Regions from separate parts of the Paenibacillus andongensis genome, predicted to be linked through region 1. Evidence: a T-box and tRNA genes for the amino acid it is inferred to sense, from the RefSeq annotation. Region 1 holds a T-box; the other regions hold tRNA genes.
What was found. The T-box of region 1 lies ahead of metG (methionine--tRNA ligase). A T-box ahead of a tRNA ligase gene usually reads a tRNA of that ligase, here a tRNA-Met.
Positions count from the first base shown of each region.

Region 2: it has a tRNA-Met gene. The T-box ahead of metG (methionine--tRNA ligase) is inferred to sense a tRNA for this amino acid. The anticodon was not compared.
Region 3: it has a tRNA-Met gene. The T-box ahead of metG (methionine--tRNA ligase) is inferred to sense a tRNA for this amino acid. The anticodon was not compared.
Region 4: it has a tRNA-Met gene. The T-box ahead of metG (methionine--tRNA ligase) is inferred to sense a tRNA for this amino acid. The anticodon was not compared.

Region 1 covers NZ_CP104467.1:3,511,691-3,516,599, forward strand. Annotated here, with positions in the region: gene NYR53_RS15475 (FAD-dependent oxidoreductase) at 1-770, shown strand, start outside; gene NYR53_RS15480 (cupin domain-containing protein) at 940-1,305, shown strand; gene NYR53_RS15485 (hypothetical protein) at 1,566-2,081, shown strand; T-box leader at 2,211-2,479, shown strand; gene metG (methionine--tRNA ligase) at 2,536-4,161, shown strand; gene NYR53_RS15495 (cold-shock protein) at 4,292-4,492, shown strand; gene NYR53_RS15500 (hypothetical protein) at 4,632-4,889, shown strand.
Region 2 covers NZ_CP104467.1:1,012,002-1,016,910, reverse strand. Annotated here, with positions in the region: gene NYR53_RS04645 (ferritin) at 4-513, opposite strand; gene NYR53_RS04640 (DUF1450 domain-containing protein) at 627-878, opposite strand; gene NYR53_RS04635 (alpha/beta hydrolase) at 1,110-1,955, opposite strand; tRNA gene NYR53_RS04630 (tRNA-Leu) at 2,467-2,551, opposite strand; tRNA gene NYR53_RS04625 (tRNA-Lys) at 2,598-2,670, opposite strand; tRNA gene NYR53_RS04620 (tRNA-Asp) at 2,690-2,766, opposite strand; tRNA gene NYR53_RS04615 (tRNA-Met) at 2,800-2,876, opposite strand; tRNA gene NYR53_RS04610 (tRNA-Val) at 2,913-2,988, opposite strand; tRNA gene NYR53_RS04605 (tRNA-Glu) at 3,012-3,086, opposite strand; tRNA gene NYR53_RS04600 (tRNA-Ser) at 3,123-3,214, opposite strand; tRNA gene NYR53_RS04595 (tRNA-Asn) at 3,242-3,317, opposite strand; rRNA gene rrf (5S ribosomal RNA) at 3,323-3,439, opposite strand; rRNA gene NYR53_RS04585 (23S ribosomal RNA) at 3,511-4,909, opposite strand, start outside.
Region 3 covers NZ_CP104467.1:945,005-949,913, reverse strand. Annotated here, with positions in the region: gene NYR53_RS04340 (HD-GYP domain-containing protein) at 1-116, opposite strand, end outside; gene NYR53_RS04335 (carboxypeptidase-like regulatory domain-containing protein) at 389-2,212, opposite strand; tRNA gene NYR53_RS04330 (tRNA-Pro) at 2,513-2,586, opposite strand; tRNA gene NYR53_RS04325 (tRNA-Arg) at 2,613-2,689, opposite strand; tRNA gene NYR53_RS04320 (tRNA-Gly) at 2,699-2,773, opposite strand; tRNA gene NYR53_RS04315 (tRNA-Leu) at 2,817-2,896, opposite strand; tRNA gene NYR53_RS04310 (tRNA-Lys) at 2,916-2,991, opposite strand; tRNA gene NYR53_RS04305 (tRNA-Met) at 2,999-3,075, opposite strand; rRNA gene rrf (5S ribosomal RNA) at 3,127-3,243, opposite strand; rRNA gene NYR53_RS04295 (23S ribosomal RNA) at 3,310-4,909, opposite strand, start outside.
Region 4 covers NZ_CP104467.1:282,586-287,494, forward strand. Annotated here, with positions in the region: rRNA gene NYR53_RS01280 (23S ribosomal RNA) at 1-2,887, shown strand, start outside; tRNA gene NYR53_RS01285 (tRNA-Ser) at 3,005-3,096, shown strand; tRNA gene NYR53_RS01290 (tRNA-Met) at 3,124-3,200, shown strand; tRNA gene NYR53_RS01295 (tRNA-Val) at 3,217-3,292, shown strand; tRNA gene NYR53_RS01300 (tRNA-Thr) at 3,306-3,381, shown strand; tRNA gene NYR53_RS01305 (tRNA-Asp) at 3,408-3,484, shown strand; tRNA gene NYR53_RS01310 (tRNA-Phe) at 3,530-3,602, shown strand; tRNA gene NYR53_RS01315 (tRNA-Tyr) at 3,649-3,730, shown strand; tRNA gene NYR53_RS01320 (tRNA-Lys) at 3,740-3,812, shown strand; gene NYR53_RS01325 (MTH1187 family thiamine-binding protein) at 3,897-4,199, opposite strand; gene NYR53_RS01330 (gluconate 2-dehydrogenase subunit 3 family protein) at 4,338-4,909, opposite strand, start outside.

The sequences.
Region 1 (4,909 bases):
ATAAATTTACGTGGGGCTTCGGGAATGTCGGGGCAAATTTCACTCCAAGTAACAGGGAAGTGTTTCTTCGTGGGTTAAACACGATCAACCAACGAGACGGTGAGGTGCTGATAAACGCCCTTTTACTATTTAATGTCGATCCTTCTAACAATGGAAGCATCCAAAGGGCAATAGACTTGGGGAAATCGGAAACGATACGTATCCTACCTCATCTTCGCCAAGAACTGCCAGGTTGGGAAAAGGCTGAAATCAACGGCTATCCAAACTACTTATACATACGTGATTATAACCGTTACCAAACTGAATATGTCCTGCAAGCATCAGATCTTATGAGTGGAAAGATGTTCTGGGATAACGTAAGTATTGGGGGATACCCCATAGATCTGCAAGGAACAGCTAGCCATACTTGGGGTCAGCATAGTGGAGACCCAGACAAATATGGGATGCCCTTACGATCTTTTATTCCAAAAGGTTATTCAAATGTAATTCTAGCGGGTAAGAACGTGGGGGCTTCAGCAGTCGCTTATGGTAGTGCTCGTATCCAAGCCAACACTTCGTTGGCTGCTGAAGTCATTGGTGTCATACTTGGAAAGCTAAAAGGAGAACAGAGTATAACTAAAATAACAGAAGAAGAGATGAATGATATCCATGCGTATTTAAAGAACAAATATAGTATTACGTTGAGTGGTATAAAAACGGTTAATAAGATTAAAAATCTGCCTGAAGATAAGATCAATCAACTCGACTTGGGAAAGCTGGCACTTCCTTAGCATGTATTTAATCTGTTTGAAAAAAACGATAAAAGCAATAACTCGGCTTAATCGGCAGTCTGTTGAAGTAACGGGCAGGATACCCACGCTGTATTGATGAATATTATCTTTTAAGCTATCCAAGTTAATAATATGGTATATTGAAAATCAAGAAAAAGGAGGGATTAATATTCATTACCAAGCTATTAATCTGAATGAGAAATTATCTAAGTTCAATGAACATTGGTCTCCGAAAGTCATTGGTGAAATGAATGACTATCAATTTAAATTGGTCAAGATAGATGGGGATTTTGTATGGCACGATCATCAAGATACCGACGAGGTGTTTATCGTGCTCGAAGGGGAGATGTTCATCGATTTCCGCGATGGTCAAGTAAAGATTTCCCAAGGTGAGATGTTTATTGTACCAAGGGGTGTCGAACACAAACCTTTCGCTAACAAAGAGTGTCATATCATGTTGGTAGAGCCCAGGGGCGTAGTAAACACTGGTGGGACTGAGTCAGAATTAACAGCAGTCAATGATATTTGGATCTAATGCATTTAGCTTCAGTTCGATTACATCGTTAAAGTAACAGCAGAACTTTAGTTGAATAAACATCAATGAAGAAGCTGCCGACACGATCGGTAGCTTCTTCATTACGTTAACGAGCAGAATCGCTCAATGAGGTTACGGGAATTATGAAAATGACGAGTCATACATGTTGCTCACTAATCCCTATATTTTTGATTGCAACCTTAATACTTGTTCTTTCGTTTGAACAATAAACGTCGTTATAAAGACTGGAGGGACTGGATTTGAAGAGATTTCTATTGTTTTTCGTGATGACTCTTATGCTTATGGGCTCAGTTGGTTGTTCTGGTACTCAATCAAATGGTGAAAAACAGCCAATAGGTAAGAACCTTGAGGGAGAGCAACCGCCTAAGGCTGAGATTCAGATTGGTAGCCGAATGTATGAGACAAAACTCGGCACATATTGCTGGCAATCAAAAAATCAAGGGAAATGTGTGGATACAATTGGTCCAGCTGAACTCTTAAAAGGCGAGAATCCAGTTTCAGTACAACCTGGTGAAGTTATTAAGTTCGTTATGAATTATGAGCCGCAACCGAACAAATACCATGTCGAGCAAATCAATGAAGGGAAACTTACAGAAGTTGTGGTGAAAGAAAATAGTTTTCATGCACCTACACAAAAAGGGACATATTTTTATTCATATGGAGTATGGTGGATGGATGAACATGTAGAGAACCAATCACGTGGTGATGCTTTTTCATTATTTCGTCCTAAAAGTTATCTAGATGGATTAAGCTAACGAGGAACGTTAGTTGAATCGATTCAGGGAGTAACTTGTCGCGGTAACTTTAATCATATCCTAGAGTTTTTTGAAAATTAAATTGATTTTTGGAAATATATAATTATAATTGGCTATATAAGGAATATGAATAAGGCAACGACGAGAAAGAGTAGTTGGACCCCGTTCTTTTAACAGAGAGCTCCGGTAGGTGAAAAGGAGTAAAGAAACGTCTGACGAACATGGTCTCAGAGCTGTGCATCGAATCCTCCCAGTGAGGTAGTAGGCCGCACCGGGTGCACCCGTTAACGTGCCAGGGTATAATCACCTCATGTGGTGACGTACCTGTAGAGGCCGGTCACCGTGAGGGATTGGTAAATTTAGGTGGAAACACGTGAGCGACAGCTTTCGTCCTTTTTGAGGGCGAGGGCTTTTTTTGTTATCAAGAATTTTTATAATAGGGAGGAAATTGAAAATGAGCATTTTTATTGGAGGAGCGTGGCCCTACGCAAACGGATCACTTCACTTAGGAAGAGTATCGAGTTTACTGCCAGGTGACGTGATTGCGCGGTATTTTCGGTTAAAGGGAGAAGAAGTACTTTATGTATCAGGAAGTGATTGTCACGGAACGCCAATTTCAATTCAAGCTAACAAAGAAGGTGTTTCCCCTCTAGTAATTACCGACAGATACCATAATGAGTTTGTAGATTGTTTCCGTCAAATTGGATTTTCCTACGACATTTATACTCGAACGGATGATCCGTTTCACCGCGAAGTTGTACAAGAGGTTTTTAATCAACTACTGGATAATGGTGTTCTGTATAAAAAAGCAGTTGAACAAACTTACTGTAACGGTTGCGATCGTTTTCTGCCAGACCGTTACGTTGAAGGGAACTGTCCTCATTGTGGCAGTGCAGCTCGTGGTGATCAATGTGACGCCTGTTCAGCATTATTGGATCCTTTGGAGCTGCATAATCGTTCATGTAAGTTATGCAATGGGAGTCCATCATCAAGGTTTTCTGATCATTACTTTCTGGCACTATCGAAATTTCAAAATGAGCTAGAAAGCTTTGTTGATCAGGCGGATGGGTGGAGGGAAAACGGTATTGGACTTTCAAGACGTTATTTAGGAGAAGGGCTACAGGATCGAGCTGCTACTCGGGACTTGGATTGGGGCGTAGATGTACCCCTTGAAGGTTTTGAAGGGAAAAAAATTTATGTGTGGGTAGAGGCTGTAAGTGGGTATCTTTCTGCCAGTAAGCAGTGGGCCAATCAGAGTGGTGAATCGTGGGAGAAGTTTTGGTCCAAAGAAGGTGTAAGAGCCTACTATATCCATGGGAAGGATAATATCCCTTTTCATACGTTAATTTGGCCAGCTATTCTGCTGGGTTTGAAGAATTTGCACCTGCCAGATCAAATCGTTTCTAGCGAATTTCTTACTTTAGAAGGAAGAAAATTTTCAACAAGTCGAAACTGGGCAGTATGGGTACCCTATCTATTAGGGAGGTATGATGCGGATTCACTACGGTATTTCCTAATTGCCAATGGTCCAGAAAATCGGGATACGGATTTCTCTTGGAGAGAATTTATTTATAGCCATAATGGGGAATTGCTTGGTGCGTTTGGGAATTTTGTGAATCGAAGTTTAGTATTTATTGAAAAATTTTATGAAGGTAAAATCCCTCATGGTGTGATAGATATTAACATTAAAGATCAAATTGAAGACCTGTATATTCGATGTGGAGAGCTTATTGAGAAAGGAAAGCTAAAAGAAGCGTTGGAGACCGTATTTACGTTCATTCGTAGCTGTAATAAATATTTTGATGAACAAAAACCTTGGAACCAGATCAAAGAAAATGTGGACTCATGTAGTCATACTCTTAATACATGTGTTCAAATCATTGCTAATCTGTCGAACCTATTGGAACCATTTGTACCTTTTTCCTGTATAAAGATTCGAGGTTTTCTAAGCTTATCTGTTCCCACCTGGGAATATGTTGAGTGTCCAGATGGAAGAGAGTTAACACAAGTTGAAGTATTGTTCCAAAGGATTGACGTTAGTCGAATTGAAGAGGAGGTACACCGACTAAAAAGCCATTGATTAATCTGAAAAATACTTTAGATATTTTTTTGAGACATATTTCAACAGATTTTGCGTCTTCTTTGAGATATACTAGTGAATAGTCCGGTTTTGTTGTTGGGGGCATTTAAACTTTGGAGGTTATTTACAAATGGAAACAGGTACTGTTAAGTGGTTTAATGCGGAAAAAGGGTTTGGCTTCATTCAAAGGGAAACCGGCGACGATGTATTCGTTCATTTTTCTGCCATTCAAGGCGAAGGATTCAAATCTTTGGACGAAGGGCAACGCGTTGAATTCAATGTTGTAAAAGGCCAACGCGGACCTCAAGCGGAGAATGTCGTAAAACTATAATACTGACATCCAAGCCTGTTCTTGACGATATGTCAAGAGCAGGCTTTTTATTATCTTTTGCCAATGAACTTACTGAACTAACGGGCAGATTACGCAAATGAATACTCTTCCTTTACCTGGACAGATTAAGATGTGATTGGTGGATTTAGGTATAGGAAGGGGAAATTATCTTGAAGGTTTTAAAGAGATAGATCGACAGGAACCCGACGATGAACCGCTAAGTGAAGATGAACTTCGCCAGTTGAAAAGCGATGCGGGAGGGAAGCAAATTCAAGAGCGAATCGCCCAGGGGCTGAAAGGTTTGCTTACCATTCCTCCAACTGGTGACATTAGATCGGTGAAAGGTTATATTGGCTGCGGATCGGAACATAAGGGTTCTCTTCGAAATCAATCATGAAGAGAAAGATGATACGTGTC
Region 2 (4,909 bases), 2.5 Mb from region 1:
TAATTATTCCGCTGCCGGTGGCGTGAACGAACGCTGAGCAAATTCAGCATCCAACATGTAGAAGGCGTTACTGTCTTTATCAATACGTTTCAATTTGTTAATAATGCTGTCGAACATTGCTTCTTCCTCTACCTGTTCATCAATGAACCATTTCAAAAACTGCATAGTCGCATGTTCTCTATCGTTCAATGCCAAATCTGATAGATGATAAATACGTCTTGTTACTTCTTGCTCATGTTGATAAGCATGTTCAAATGCATCTAAAATCGATTTGTACTCATTGACAGGTGTATCCATACCGGCAAAGCTAACCTTTTTTCCACGGTCATTTATGAATTTAAAAATTTTCATCGCATGGAATTTCTCTTCCTCAGCTTGTACAATAAAAAAGTTGGAAAAGCCGTCTAAGCTTTCCGCAGCACAATAACCAGCAATAGCCAAGTAGACGTGCGCAGAGTAAAACTCATAGTTCATCTGCTCATTGAGCGCTTCTGTAAGTGTATCATTTAACATAGTTGCACACACCTTTCTGTATAGTTATCTCTTGCGTATTCCCCATACATACAAGATTACCAGAACTCCGCATACAAATACAAACGGAAGTAACAATTTCAGAAGGGTTAAGTTCAAGCCATCACGCTTTCTGCCTTGGAATCAGCAATAATTTGTTTGATTTGAGCATAAAGTAAATCAGGCGAAGCAGCACACAACAGCTCCTTTTTACCGATCATGGCGATACATTCTTTCTTGCAATGTTTACAATTACCTAAGCAATCCTTCTTTTTTTGCTTCAGGTCTGGATATTCGCTTTTCAAGGACTTATATATTTGTTTGGATCCGAATTTTTCATTTCTACAGCAGTATTTAATCGTTTTCAATTCGATCTCTCCCCGCCATCGATTATAACTACTATCATTGATATTAGTGATAATAATAATCAATGTCAACTTAAAATTGGGTGAGTTTGTACAAAAAAAGAGTTTTCTTTAGTCCTCCTAAAAGGATTAACAAAAACTCTTTTTCTTGGTGATGAATAACCTCCATCCCGCTGCTACAAAGACTAGGAATAGAACATATCATTTATATTTTGTTGTTTACACATATGCCCCTTAAAGTTCCTTCATCCATTGTCCGATCGTTGCCAAAGCTTGCTCCGTTTGAATGATTTGATCGTGATTATGTCCTTGCAAAATGTGAATACCCAGCTTACTGTGCTTAGCAAATATAGGCTGATACGCCTCCGGCACGAACACTTCGTCTTCGCTGCCTACGAGTATAAAGGAATTTGCGGTAAGCCGCGATATGTAGTCGCCGATGTTGTTGCCGGGCACGCGCGACAACATCAGTCGGAAGCTGAGATTCAGCGACTCCGTGCCATGCAGCTGTTCCTTCGGCGTCATTCTCCGGTAAACGATTGCGCCGTTCCAGCGGCGAATGCCAACGCTATTCAGGAGCATCAGCAGGACAATCCGCGGAACATTGGTGATGGATTCGTTCGTATTCCCTTTTCGGAACACCGGCGAGCCGTTATTCAGTGCAGGGCTGAGCAGCAGAAACGAATAAATTTCCTTCGCCACAGGCTTAATAGCCTGCCGAAGGACAGTTCCTCCTCCGAGCGAATGTCCACCCATGATGATTTTGGCATCGGGACGGCGCTTCCGAATCAAAGCAACTAAATCCTCCAAATCATCGTCAAATTGTCCAATATAGTCGATATCCCCACGACGAGCTGGATTGTCGCCGTAGCCTCTAAGGTCAGGCACAACTACGTTGGCAAGCCCCTCGTTCGCAATAAATTCAGCCATTGGAACCAAGTATTTTCCCGGCTCAGTTACACCATGTAAAAGGATCAGCACTTTATCCGATGCAGGTTGGGAATCGAAAACCCGCACGGCTTGAAGGCTCCCATCCCTTGCCTCGTAATCGGATAAGGCTGATGATAATCGTTGTGTCATGTGCAATACTCTCTCCCATTAACTAATTAATTCCCCTCTACCTAATCACGTAAAACGATCGCCTCCGAATAGGCAAGCGGTCATATGTAAATAACGCTAAATACCAAGTTCGAAACCGCCAAATTCACTTAGGTGACAACTGAACCCTTTTCGCTAACCAATTTGCGCCATCTCCCCAATTGTTTACAAAACTCAACTTTATTCTCCGACTATAGCAGACAAAGTTTAAAACTGGTTAAAAAAAGAGAGCCGCCGTCTTCCTTATAAGGTTTTTCATGATCTTAGACAAATTGAAGCGACAATCCATTACGATTTACCCACGAAAAGCCGCTAAACACTCGGAAACCCAAGTACTTAGCGGGATCGAACCCCTGATCTCACGCTATTTGAATATGAGCTAATCATCAAATACCACACGCCGCGTCGACCTACCTTCTTGGCAGCGAGATGATAATTAAAGTAAAAAAAGAAACCCTTCGAATTTATCGAAGAGTTTCTTTTAAAAGTATGATGCGGTCAAGAGGACTCGAACCTCCACGGGGGGTTAGCCCACACGGACCTGAACCGTGCGCGTCTGCCAATTCCGCCATGACCGCGAAATCAGAGAGACTTTAGACTAAGTCTAAAGATCCCTATAAATACTGAGTCATGTAGGATTCGAACCTACGACACCCTGATTAAAAGTCAGGTGCTCTACCAACTGAGCTAATGACTCACGTCCAGAAATAAAAAAATGGCGGAGCTGACGGGATTCGAACCCGCGGTCTCCTGCGTGACAGGCAGGCATGTTGGGCCACTACACCACAGCTCCACACTATGTAAAACAACTCTCTCAGTAAGAGTTTGGTTGCGGGGGCAGGATTTGAACCTGCGGCCTTCGGGTTATGAGCCCGACGAGCTACCGGGCTGCTCCACCCCGCGACATTACTAGCATGATATTTGATTAAGGATAAAATATGGTGGAGGCTGACGGGATCGAACCGCCGACCCTCTGCTTGTAAGGCAGATGCTCTCCCAGCTGAGCTAAGCCTCCATGGGATATTACTAGAAAATGGATGGTGACCCGTAGGGGACTCGAACCCCTGTTACCTCCGTGAAAGGGAGGTGTCTTAACCACTTGACCAACGGGCCTCGTAAACAGGCTTTTCTTATGTATAAGTTTATAGGTGGCGGAGAGAGAGGGATTCGAACCCTCGAGACGCTTGTGACGCCTACACGATTTCCAATCGTGCTCCTTCGGCCAGCTCGGACACCTCTCCATGAAAAGCCTGATATGTTATAAAAAATGGCTCCCCGAACAGGACTCGAACCTGTGACAACTCGATTAACAGTCGAGTGCTCTACCAACTGAGCTATCAGGGAAAACTGCTTGGCAACGTTCTACTCTCCCAGAACCCTGCGGTTCAAGTACCATCGACGCTGGAGGGCTTAACGGTCGTGTTCGAGATGGGAACGCGTGGGTCCCCTCCGCCATCATCACCAAACAGTCAAAGCGTGTTTGCGCCTTGAAAACTAGATACGAAACTTGCGTAAAGGTTTGAATTTCTTAGGTTTATTGGTTAAGCCCTCGACCGATTAGTATTCGTCAGCTGCATGCATTGCTGCACTTCCACCTCGAACCTATCAACCTCGTCGTCTACAAGGGGTCTTACATACTGGGAAATCTCATCTTGAGGGGGGCTTCGCGCTTAGATGCTTTCAGCGCTTATCCCCTCCGTACATAGCTACCCAGCGATGCCTCTGGCGAGACAACTGGTACACCAGCGGTACGTCCATCCCGGTCCTCTCGTACTAAGGACAGCTCCTCTCAAATTTCCTACGCCCGCGACAGATAGGGACCGAACTGTCTCACGACGTTCTGAACCCAGCTCGCGTACCGCTTTAATGGGCGAACAGCCCAACCCTTGGGACCTACTTCAGCCCCAGGATGCGATGAGCCGACATCGAGGTGCCAAACCTCCCCGTCGATGTGGACTCTTGGGGGAGATAAGCCTGTTATCCCCAGGGTAGCTTTTATCCGTTGAGCGATGGCCCTTCCATTCGGTACCACCGGATCACTAAGTCCGACTTTCGTCCCTGCTCGACTTGTAGGTCTCGCAGTCAAGCTCCCTTATGCCTTTGCACTCTGCGAATGATTTCCAACCATTCTGAGGGAACCTTTAAACGCCTCCGTTACATTTTAGGAGGCGACCGCCCCAGTCAAACTGCCCACCTGACACTGTCCCCATACCGGATTACGGTACCAGGTTAGAACTCCGATACGATCAGGGTGGTATCCCAACGGCGCCTCCACCCAAGCTGGCGCTCAGGCTTCAAAGGCTCCCACCTATCCTGTACAGATCGTACCAAAGTCCAATATCAAGCTGCAGTAAAGCTCCATGGGGTCTTTCCGTCTTGTCGCGGGTAACCTGCATCTTCACAGGTATTAAAATTTCACCGGATCTCTCGTTGAGACAGCGCCCAAGTCGTTACGCCATTCGTGCGGGTCAGAATTTACCTGACAAGGAATTTCGCTACCTTAGGACCGTTATAGTTACGGCCGCCGTTTACTGGGGCTTCAATTCATAGCTTCGGGTTTAACCCCTAACCACTCCTCTTAACCTTCCAGCACCGGGCAGGCGTCAGCCCGTATACTTCGCCTTGCGGCTTCGCACAGACCTGTGTTTTTGCTAAACAGTCGCTTGGGCCTTTTCACTGCGGCCCCCTCGGGCTATTCACCCTACCGAGGCACCCCTTCTCCCGAAGTTACGGGGTCATTTTGCCGAGTTCCTTAACGAGAGTTCTTCCGCGCGCCTTAGAATTCTCTTCTCACCCACCTGTGTCGGTTTGCGGTACGGGCACCTTCGCCTGGCTAGAAGCTTTTCTTGGCAGTGTGAACTCATGACCTTCGGTACTTAAAGTTTCCCTCCCCATCACAGCCCAGCCTTACGGTTAGCGGATTTGCCTACTAACCA
Region 3 (4,909 bases), 2.6 Mb from region 1:
AAGAGAGAGATATGCTCGCAGCCAATTGTTTTCTTGGCGATATCACTCAATTGTCCGATCGATTCGAAGATGGAATCAGAATTTATCACATTTTTAAAAAACAATGAATTCTGCATAGATGTACCTCTTATTCTTCTCAAATAAACTTCCCCAACTATTTAATTAGTACTAGTTCTTCTTAATAAGGAGATTCTCCTCTATTATAAATAAAAATTTCCATTATTTTAATATTTTTTTACTCATATTGCTATATAATTACTCATTTTTTGTTAATTTCTTGGATTATTCTCTCGATTTCTGTCAGATCACTTGCGTAGATCCCGCAACAAAAGGAAAAAGACCAGCCTATTTCTGATGAAATAGACTGACCTTTTCTAGTTATAAAGATCTAGTTAGCTGACATAATCGGCTTAATGAGTGATAACAAGAGCTTTGTGTCCTCTTTACTAATTTGGGAGAAAGGGTTAGACGGATTGTTGAGAGTTAGCAGGATCTGTTCGATGTCGATTGCTGTAGTTCCCGTAAAGTATTTTTGCTTAAGCGCATTTTGTACCTGATAAGACGTAGTATTGTCATAAATATAGACCGGTGAGCCATAAGGAGACAAGTGGTTATTATAGTCCATTGTATAAATCGATATTAAATTTGTTCCTTGTGGAATCGTGATAGAAGAAGGTATAGAGAGTCTCCATGGTGCCCCTATAGGTACATGGCCTATTTCAACCGGAATCACATTATACCCTGTAAAATAAGCATAGTACGCCTTAATGTTCGACTCATCGTTGTCTTGACTCCATGTGATATGTCCACGGATACTGCGATAGTGCTCGTCCCAATCAATGAATTGAATCGTTGGGGGAAGCGGATAATAAGCTGGTATGTCATTCTCTTTGCCATTTTCTAGCACAGAGTATATCGCAATCTGCGTTGCGCCATTCGGGATGCTGATAAGCTCGTTAATATTTAGACTGTTATAATTCATAGTATTATCATTGATACGAGGTTCAAAGGCAGAACCGATCAGTTGTAATTTTGTACCATGTGCATCGGTAAAATAAATGGTTTGACCCGCTAGTTGAAGAAGCATATTACGATCTGACGTTACTTCCCATCTTAACCAACCAGCTATTTTCCCTGCTTTCGGGTAATTCAGCTGCCCTTCGACAATCCTCGGTACAGGCAAATTGGATGTTATAGGGACAGACGTTAATGGATCCGATAAACGATTATCATACATGGATAGAATGGGCCAACTTCCAGGTTCTTCTCCATTGCTGTTATTTACTACTACTCCGATTTCTGCGACATCTGTTGGCAGCGTTGGCAGAGTAAACTGATAAATTTTATCCGCCCTTTTTTCGACAACACCCAAATGATGCTCTATATTTAGTGCATTCTTGGTACGATAAAAAACTCGGTAGCCTGTAACTTGAGATTCATTCACAGATCCAGTCCAATTCAGTACTCCATCAATAACTCCGCCGGCCGGATTAGTATCCTTGAAAAGTACTTGACCAGGCGAATACAAGGATGATTTCCAAATCGGACGTGTCACCTGAGCCAAGACAGATGATTCTGACTGCAACTCCAAGCCTATCCTTGTCGCTCCCGCTGGGATGGAAATCCCAACCGGCACTGTGTAAATATTAGCATTAGGATTAATACCAGAATAAACATTACCAACTACCGTGTTATTATTATCAAAAAAATTAATATTTATTTTGCTATCCTGTGGTATTGTACCGTATGTGCTCCAATAAACAGTCCCTTTAATTTGATCTAGAGAAGAGTATTCAAAAGGGTCATAAATATAAAAATTCATTATTTCAACTTGACCACTCCTATGCTCCAACGTTACTTCATGCTGATAGTTACCACTAACTTGACCGCCAATATATGTATCGTTGAAATACCCAGGAGCTGAGATGTAGATGTTATAATTTGCAACTGGCAAATTTTCTAGTTTGCCATATCCATTCCCATCTAACTGAATTCGTAATGGAAACGGTAAATTCGGTGAAGTAACAACAACCTTTGCTGAGCTAACTGGTTTTGACTCTGGATTTTTCACGGTGACTTCAATGGAAGCAGCTGAAACACCTGCGCCACCCGGCAAAACCGTTGCTGAAACCTTATCAATATTAGGTAACCCTAGCAGCAATCCGATTGTAACAATTAAAGCTGCTATCCATTTTGAATGACTTATTTTCATCTAACTCTCCCCTTAGACCAATAATCTGTTCATATTTCATTCGACATGATTTGACATCTTCCTCTATTTTTATAGGTAAAAATAACCTCTTCTCAGTTAACTTATAAGTGAGAAAGAGGTTTTGAGTGGGTACGTTCAATAAACTCAATACCGCAAGGGTAAGTCTTGATCGCCTTCATCTACAATGAAAATGTCATCTTCATGCTTTAACTGTCATCCTAATTGCCGCTTCAAGCCGAGCTCCACAAAAAAAAGCATAATCTAGCAGTGAATTCACTACTAAATTATGCTTTAATATGATCGGGACGACACGATTTGAACATGCGACCCCCTGCTCCCAAAGCAGGTGCTCTACCAAGCTGAGCTACGTCCCGGAACTACTATGATATTCTAAAAAAAATGGCGCGCCCTGAGAGATTCGAACTCCCGACCTTTTGATTCGTAGTCAAATACTCTATCCAGCTGAGCTAAGGGCGCTTAATAAAATGGAGCGGAAGACGGGGATCGAACCCGCGACCCTCGCCTTGGCAAGGCGATGCTCTACCGCTGAGCCACTTCCGCATAGGGATCCCCAAGCCGTATCGTACGACTTGGGGATGATTGATGCGCGTAGAGGGACTTGAACCCCCACGGTCGCCCGCTAGATCCTAAGTCTAGTGCGTCTGCCAATTCCGCCATACGCGCATGCTGTAAATAAGGCAAATGGTGAGTCATGTAGGATTCGAACCTACGACACCCTGATTAAAAGTCAGGTGCTCTACCAACTGAGCTAATGACTCGCATCATTGGTTGCGGGGGCAGGATTTGAACCTGCGGCCTTCGGGTTATGAGCCCGACGAGCTACCGGGCTGCTCCACCCCGCGTCATAGTTAGATATGATCCCTACAATTGTTGCTAATACCCTTGCGGGTACTGCTTGGCAACGTTCTACTCTCCCAGAACCCTGCGGTTCAAGTACCATCGACGCTGGAGGGCTTAACGGTCGTGTTCGAGATGGGAACGCGTGGGTCCCCTCCGCCATCATCACCAAACAGTCAAAGCGTGGTTTGCGCCTTGAAAACTAGATACGAAACTTGCGTAAAGTAACACTCAGGGTTTTGGTTAAGCCCTCGACCGATTAGTATTCGTCAGCTGCATGCATTGCTGCACTTCCACCTCGAACCTATCAACCTCGTCGTCTACAAGGGGTCTTACATACTGGGAAATCTCATCTTGAGGGGGGCTTCGCGCTTAGATGCTTTCAGCGCTTATCCCCTCCGTACATAGCTACCCAGCGATGCCTCTGGCGAGACAACTGGTACACCAGCGGTACGTCCATCCCGGTCCTCTCGTACTAAGGACAGCTCCTCTCAAATTTCCTACGCCCGCGACAGATAGGGACCGAACTGTCTCACGACGTTCTGAACCCAGCTCGCGTACCGCTTTAATGGGCGAACAGCCCAACCCTTGGGACCTACTTCAGCCCCAGGATGCGATGAGCCGACATCGAGGTGCCAAACCTCCCCGTCGATGTGGACTCTTGGGGGAGATAAGCCTGTTATCCCCAGGGTAGCTTTTATCCGTTGAGCGATGGCCCTTCCATTCGGTACCACCGGATCACTAAGTCCGACTTTCGTCCCTGCTCGACTTGTAGGTCTCGCAGTCAAGCTCCCTTATGCCTTTGCACTCTGCGAATGATTTCCAACCATTCTGAGGGAACCTTTAAACGCCTCCGTTACATTTTAGGAGGCGACCGCCCCAGTCAAACTGCCCACCTGACACTGTCCCCATACCGGATTACGGTACCAGGTTAGAACTCCGATACGATCAGGGTGGTATCCCAACGGCGCCTCCACCCAAGCTGGCGCTCAGGCTTCAAAGGCTCCCACCTATCCTGTACAGATCGTACCAAAGTCCAATATCAAGCTGCAGTAAAGCTCCATGGGGTCTTTCCGTCTTGTCGCGGGTAACCTGCATCTTCACAGGTATTAAAATTTCACCGGATCTCTCGTTGAGACAGCGCCCAAGTCGTTACGCCATTCGTGCGGGTCAGAATTTACCTGACAAGGAATTTCGCTACCTTAGGACCGTTATAGTTACGGCCGCCGTTTACTGGGGCTTCAATTCATAGCTTCGGGTTGCCCCTAACCACTCCTCTTAACCTTCCAGCACCGGGCAGGCGTCAGCCCGTATACTTCGCCTTGCGGCTTCGCACAGACCTGTGTTTTTGCTAAACAGTCGCTTGGGCCTTTTCACTGCGGCCCCCTCGGGCTATTCACCCTACCGAGGCACCCCTTCTCCCGAAGTTACGGGGTCATTTTGCCGAGTTCCTTAACGAGAGTTCTTCCGCGCGCCTTAGAATTCTCTTCTCACCCACCTGTGTCGGTTTGCGGTACGGGCACCTTCGCCTGGCTAGAAGCTTTTCTTGGCAGTGTGAACTCATGACCTTCGGTACTTAAAGTTTCCCTCCCCATCACAGCCCAGCCTTACGGTTAGCGGATTTGCCTACTAACCAGCCTCACTGCTTGGACGAGCATCCATCAGCTCGCGTCACTATCCTTCTGCGTCACTCCATCGCTCATAACGGCTACGGTGGTACAGGAATTTCCACCTGTTGTCCATCGACTACGCCTTTCGGCCTCGCCTTAGGTCCCGACTTACCCTGAGCGGACGAGCCTTCCTCAGGAACCCTTAGGTTTTCGGCGGATCAGATTCTCA
Region 4 (4,909 bases), 3.2 Mb from region 1:
CTAGGCACTAGGAGCCGAAGAAGGACGTGGCGAACGACGAAATGCCTCGGGGAGCCGTAAGCAGGCTTTGATCCGGGGATGTCCGAATGGGGGAACCCAGCTGTGGTAATGCGCAGTTACTCTAAAGTGAATACATAGCTTTAGTAGAGGCATACCCAGGGAACTGAAACATCTAAGTACCTGGAGGAAAAGAAAACAAAAGTGATTCCGTCAGTAGCGGCGAGCGAAAGCGGAATAGCCCAAACCAAGGAGCTTGCTCCTTGGGGTTGTAGGACCTCGATATGGGGTTAGTTCGGTAGGCGAAGTGATCTGGAAAGGTCCGGCATAGAAGGTAAAAGCCCTGTAGCTTAAATCGAACGAAACCCCTAGAGGTATCCTGAGTACGGCGGGTCACGTGAAACCCCGTCGGAATCCGGCAGGACCATCTGCCAAGGCTAAATACTCCCTAGTGACCGATAGTGAAGCAGTACCGTGAGGGAAAGGTGAAAAGCACCGCGGAAGCGGAGTGAAAAAGAACCTGAAACCGTGTGCTTACAAGAAGTCAGAGCCCTCTATATGGGTGATGGCGTGCCTTTTGTAGAATGAACCGGCGAGTTACGTTCCCGTGCGAGGTTAAGCTGAAAAGGCGGAGCCGCAGCGAAAGCGAGTCTGAATAGGGCGCTTGAGTACGTGGACGTAGACCCGAAACCGTGTGATCTACCCCTGTCCAGGGTGAAGGTGAGGTAACACTCACTGGAGGCCCGAACCCACGCATGTTGAAAAATGCGGGGATGAGGTGGGGGTAGCGGAGAAATTCCAATCGAACTCGGAGATAGCTGGTTCTCCCCGAAATAGCTTTAGGGCTAGCCTCGGATGTGGAGTTGTGGAGGTAAAGCACTGATTGGGTGCGGGGCCCGCCAAGGGTTACCAAGTCCAGTCAAACTCTGAATGCCACAAACTTAAATCCGGGAGTCAGACAGTGAGTGCTAAGATCCATTGTCAAAAGGGAAACAGCCCAGACCATCAGCTAAGGTCCCCAAGTGTGTGTTAAGTGGGAAAGGATGTGGAGTTGCACAGACAACCAGGATGTTGGCTTAGAAGCAGCCACCATTGAAAGAGTGCGTAATAGCTCACTGGTCGAGTGACTCTGCGCCGAAAATGTAACGGGGCTAAACACGCCACCGAAGCTATGGCTTGCACGTATGTGCATGGGTAGGGGAGCGTTGTATGTACGTTGAATTCTGACCGTAAGGACAGGTGGAGCGCATACAAGTGAGAATGCCGGTATAAGTAACGAAAAGATCAGTGAGAATCTGATCCGCCGAAAACCTAAGGGTTCCTGAGGAAGGCTCGTCCGCTCAGGGTAAGTCGGGACCTAAGGCGAGGCCGAAAGGCGTAGTCGATGGACAACAGGTGGAAATTCCTGTACCACCGTAGCCGTTATGAGCGATGGAGTGACGCAGAAGGATAGTGACGCGAGCTGATGGATGCTCGTCCAAGCAGTGAGGCTGGTTAGTAGGCAAATCCGCTAACCGTAAGGCTGGGCTGTGATGGGGAGGGAAACTTTAAGTACCGAAGGTCATGAGTTCACACTGCCAAGAAAAGCTTCTAGCCAGGCGAAGGTGCCCGTACCGCAAACCGACACAGGTGGGTGAGAAGAGAATTCTAAGGCGCGCGGAAGAACTCTCGTTAAGGAACTCGGCAAAATGACCCCGTAACTTCGGGAGAAGGGGTGCCTCGGTAGGGTGAATAGCCCGAGGGGGCCGCAGTGAAAAGGCCCAAGCGACTGTTTAGCAAAAACACAGGTCTGTGCGAAGCCGCAAGGCGAAGTATACGGGCTGACGCCTGCCCGGTGCTGGAAGGTTAAGAGGAGTGGTTAGGGGTTAAACCCGAAGCTATGAATTGAAGCCCCAGTAAACGGCGGCCGTAACTATAACGGTCCTAAGGTAGCGAAATTCCTTGTCAGGTAAATTCTGACCCGCACGAATGGCGTAACGACTTGGGCGCTGTCTCAACGAGAGATCCGGTGAAATTTTAATACCTGTGAAGATGCAGGTTACCCGCGACAAGACGGAAAGACCCCATGGAGCTTTACTGCAGCTTGATATTGGACTTTGGTACGATCTGTACAGGATAGGTGGGAGCCTTTGAAGCCTGAGCGCCAGCTTGGGTGGAGGCGCCGTTGGGATACCACCCTGATCGTATCGGAGTTCTAACCTGGTACCGTAATCCGGTATGGGGACAGTGTCAGGTGGGCAGTTTGACTGGGGCGGTCGCCTCCTAAAATGTAACGGAGGCGTTTAAAGGTTCCCTCAGAATGGTTGGAAATCATTCGCAGAGTGCAAAGGCATAAGGGAGCTTGACTGCGAGACCTACAAGTCGAGCAGGGACGAAAGTCGGACTTAGTGATCCGGTGGTACCGAATGGAAGGGCCATCGCTCAACGGATAAAAGCTACCCTGGGGATAACAGGCTTATCTCCCCCAAGAGTCCACATCGACGGGGAGGTTTGGCACCTCGATGTCGGCTCATCGCATCCTGGGGCTGAAGTAGGTCCCAAGGGTTGGGCTGTTCGCCCATTAAAGCGGTACGCGAGCTGGGTTCAGAACGTCGTGAGACAGTTCGGTCCCTATCTGTCGCGGGCGTAGGAAATTTGAGAGGAGCTGTCCTTAGTACGAGAGGACCGGGATGGACGTACCGCTGGTGTACCAGTTGTCTCGCCAGAGGCATCGCTGGGTAGCTATGTACGGAGGGGATAAGCGCTGAAAGCATCTAAGCGCGAAGCCCCCCTCAAGATGAGATTTCCCAGTATGTAAGACCCCTTGTAGACGACGAGGTTGATAGGTTCGAGGTGGAAGTGCAGCAATGCATGCAGCTGACGAATACTAATCGGTCGAGGGCTTAACCTAATATAGGGATCTTTGACGAAAGTCAAAGTCTCTCAGTTTGAACCCTAAATGTTCACTTTACGCAAGTTTCGTATCTAGTTTTCAGGGAATACTATTTCCTGAATGTATATATATCTTGGAGAGATACCCAAGTGGCTATAAGGGGACCCTCTGCTAAGGGGTTAGACTGCGTAAGTGGTGCGAGGGTTCGAATCCCTCTCTCTCCGCCAGTTTCCAAATATATATACCTTTTATGTGGCGGCGTAGCTCAGCTGGCTAGAGCGTACGGTTCATACCCGTAAGGTCGGGGGTTCGAGCCCCTCTGCCGCTACCATAAAACCAATCCAGTCGGAGGCTTAGCTCAGCTGGGAGAGCATCTGCCTTACAAGCAGAGGGTCGGCGGTTCGATCCCGTCAGCCTCCACCATTTTTATCTTTATGCCGTTGTAGCTCAACTGGTAGAGCAACTGACTTGTAATCAGTAGGTTGGGGGTTCAAGTCCTCTCGACGGCACCATTTTTATGGTTTAACTTTTGTAATACGGAGCTGTGGTGTAGTGGCCTAACATGCCTGCCTGTCACGCAGGAGACCGCGGGTTCGAATCCCGTCAGCTCCGCCATTTATTTTTTTAGTGAATTAGGACAAGCTAAAGACAATTACATAAGGCTCGGTAGCTCAGTCGGTAGAGCAGAGGACTGAAAATCCTCGTGTCGGCGGTTCGATTCCGTCCCGAGCCATTGAGATGGTTGTGCTGCATCAAAGCAGCATGGTTATCTCTCATCTGGAGGCTTAGTGAAGTGGCTAAACACGGCAGACTGTAAATCTGCTCTCTTCGAGTTCGGTGGTTCGAATCCATCAGCCTCCATTTTACCTTGAGTCATTAGCTCAGTTGGTAGAGCACCTGACTTTTAATCAGGGTGTCGTAGGTTCGAATCCTACATGACTCACTTTTAATAGTAAACGTAGAAGGCCGTGAGGTCTTTTTTTGTTTTATATAAAGAAAAAGCATCCATAAACCGGATGCTTTTTTTCTATTTCAACTTGTCTGCAACTGATTTCATTTTTTGCTTCATAGAGGCCGTTTTATCACGGCGATCGTCGATTTTGATGGATGTGGAGACACGCTCTGCACCATTCGTAAATGGGACTTCGTGGACGGCACGAATGACTTCTAGCAGGCGGTCTAACGGACCCTCTAGTATGGTGCCCATAGGCGTCATTTCAAACGATATATCTGCATGCTTTTCTAGTTCTTTGTGCAGATCTGCGACATAACCGCTGAGGCTGGTGGTGGTTGTCCCAATAGGGATAATGGTGAATTCTGCGATAGCCATGGAAGTCACTTCTCCTTTCATCTTGTAAAGCTCTCTTCCATTGTAGATGAGTGACTGCAGGCAATGCAATTCACCGTAAAAAACATTCTCCGCAAATTAAGAACTCGCAAGTTCAATAATATACAATCTGGGAGAAATTCATCTCTCCACTTCAGGGCTCCTCACTGCCTCCCAAGGGTCAAGTTGGCCAAGTTCAGTTCTTACATATCCGCGAGGATAGGCAGGGCCGCCATAACCGATCTCCGACCATACTAAAGGATGTGAGTAATAGGCCTCTACACTTAACTGAAGGAGTTTATGAAACAGTGCTTTTTGTGGGATGTCATCCCAAGCTTCCGTTGGAGGGTAGCTGGCATCACTGATTTGGAGCATGATGCGCTTTTGAGCAGCTTCGTCTAATTGGAAGAAAGGTCGGCTATCGGCTATCCACCCAGCCTCGTCAATTGCTTTAAGCCCCTGACGCAGGAGGTTTTGAATGGGAGGTACATTGAGCTTGCGCTGTCCTTCTCCTTTATTTTCTGCCAACGTTTGATCGATATGAGTTAGGATCGTTTGAATAACATCTCCTCGATGATCATCCATGAGCAGAGCGCACCAAGCCCGTAATGTTTCGGTTTCTACCGGAGTTAGAAAGTGGTAAGAATGCTCTCGCACCAGTCGGGAGGTCACTATGGACCGTGTATGGGAATCCCATTCCTTTTGCTCATCCA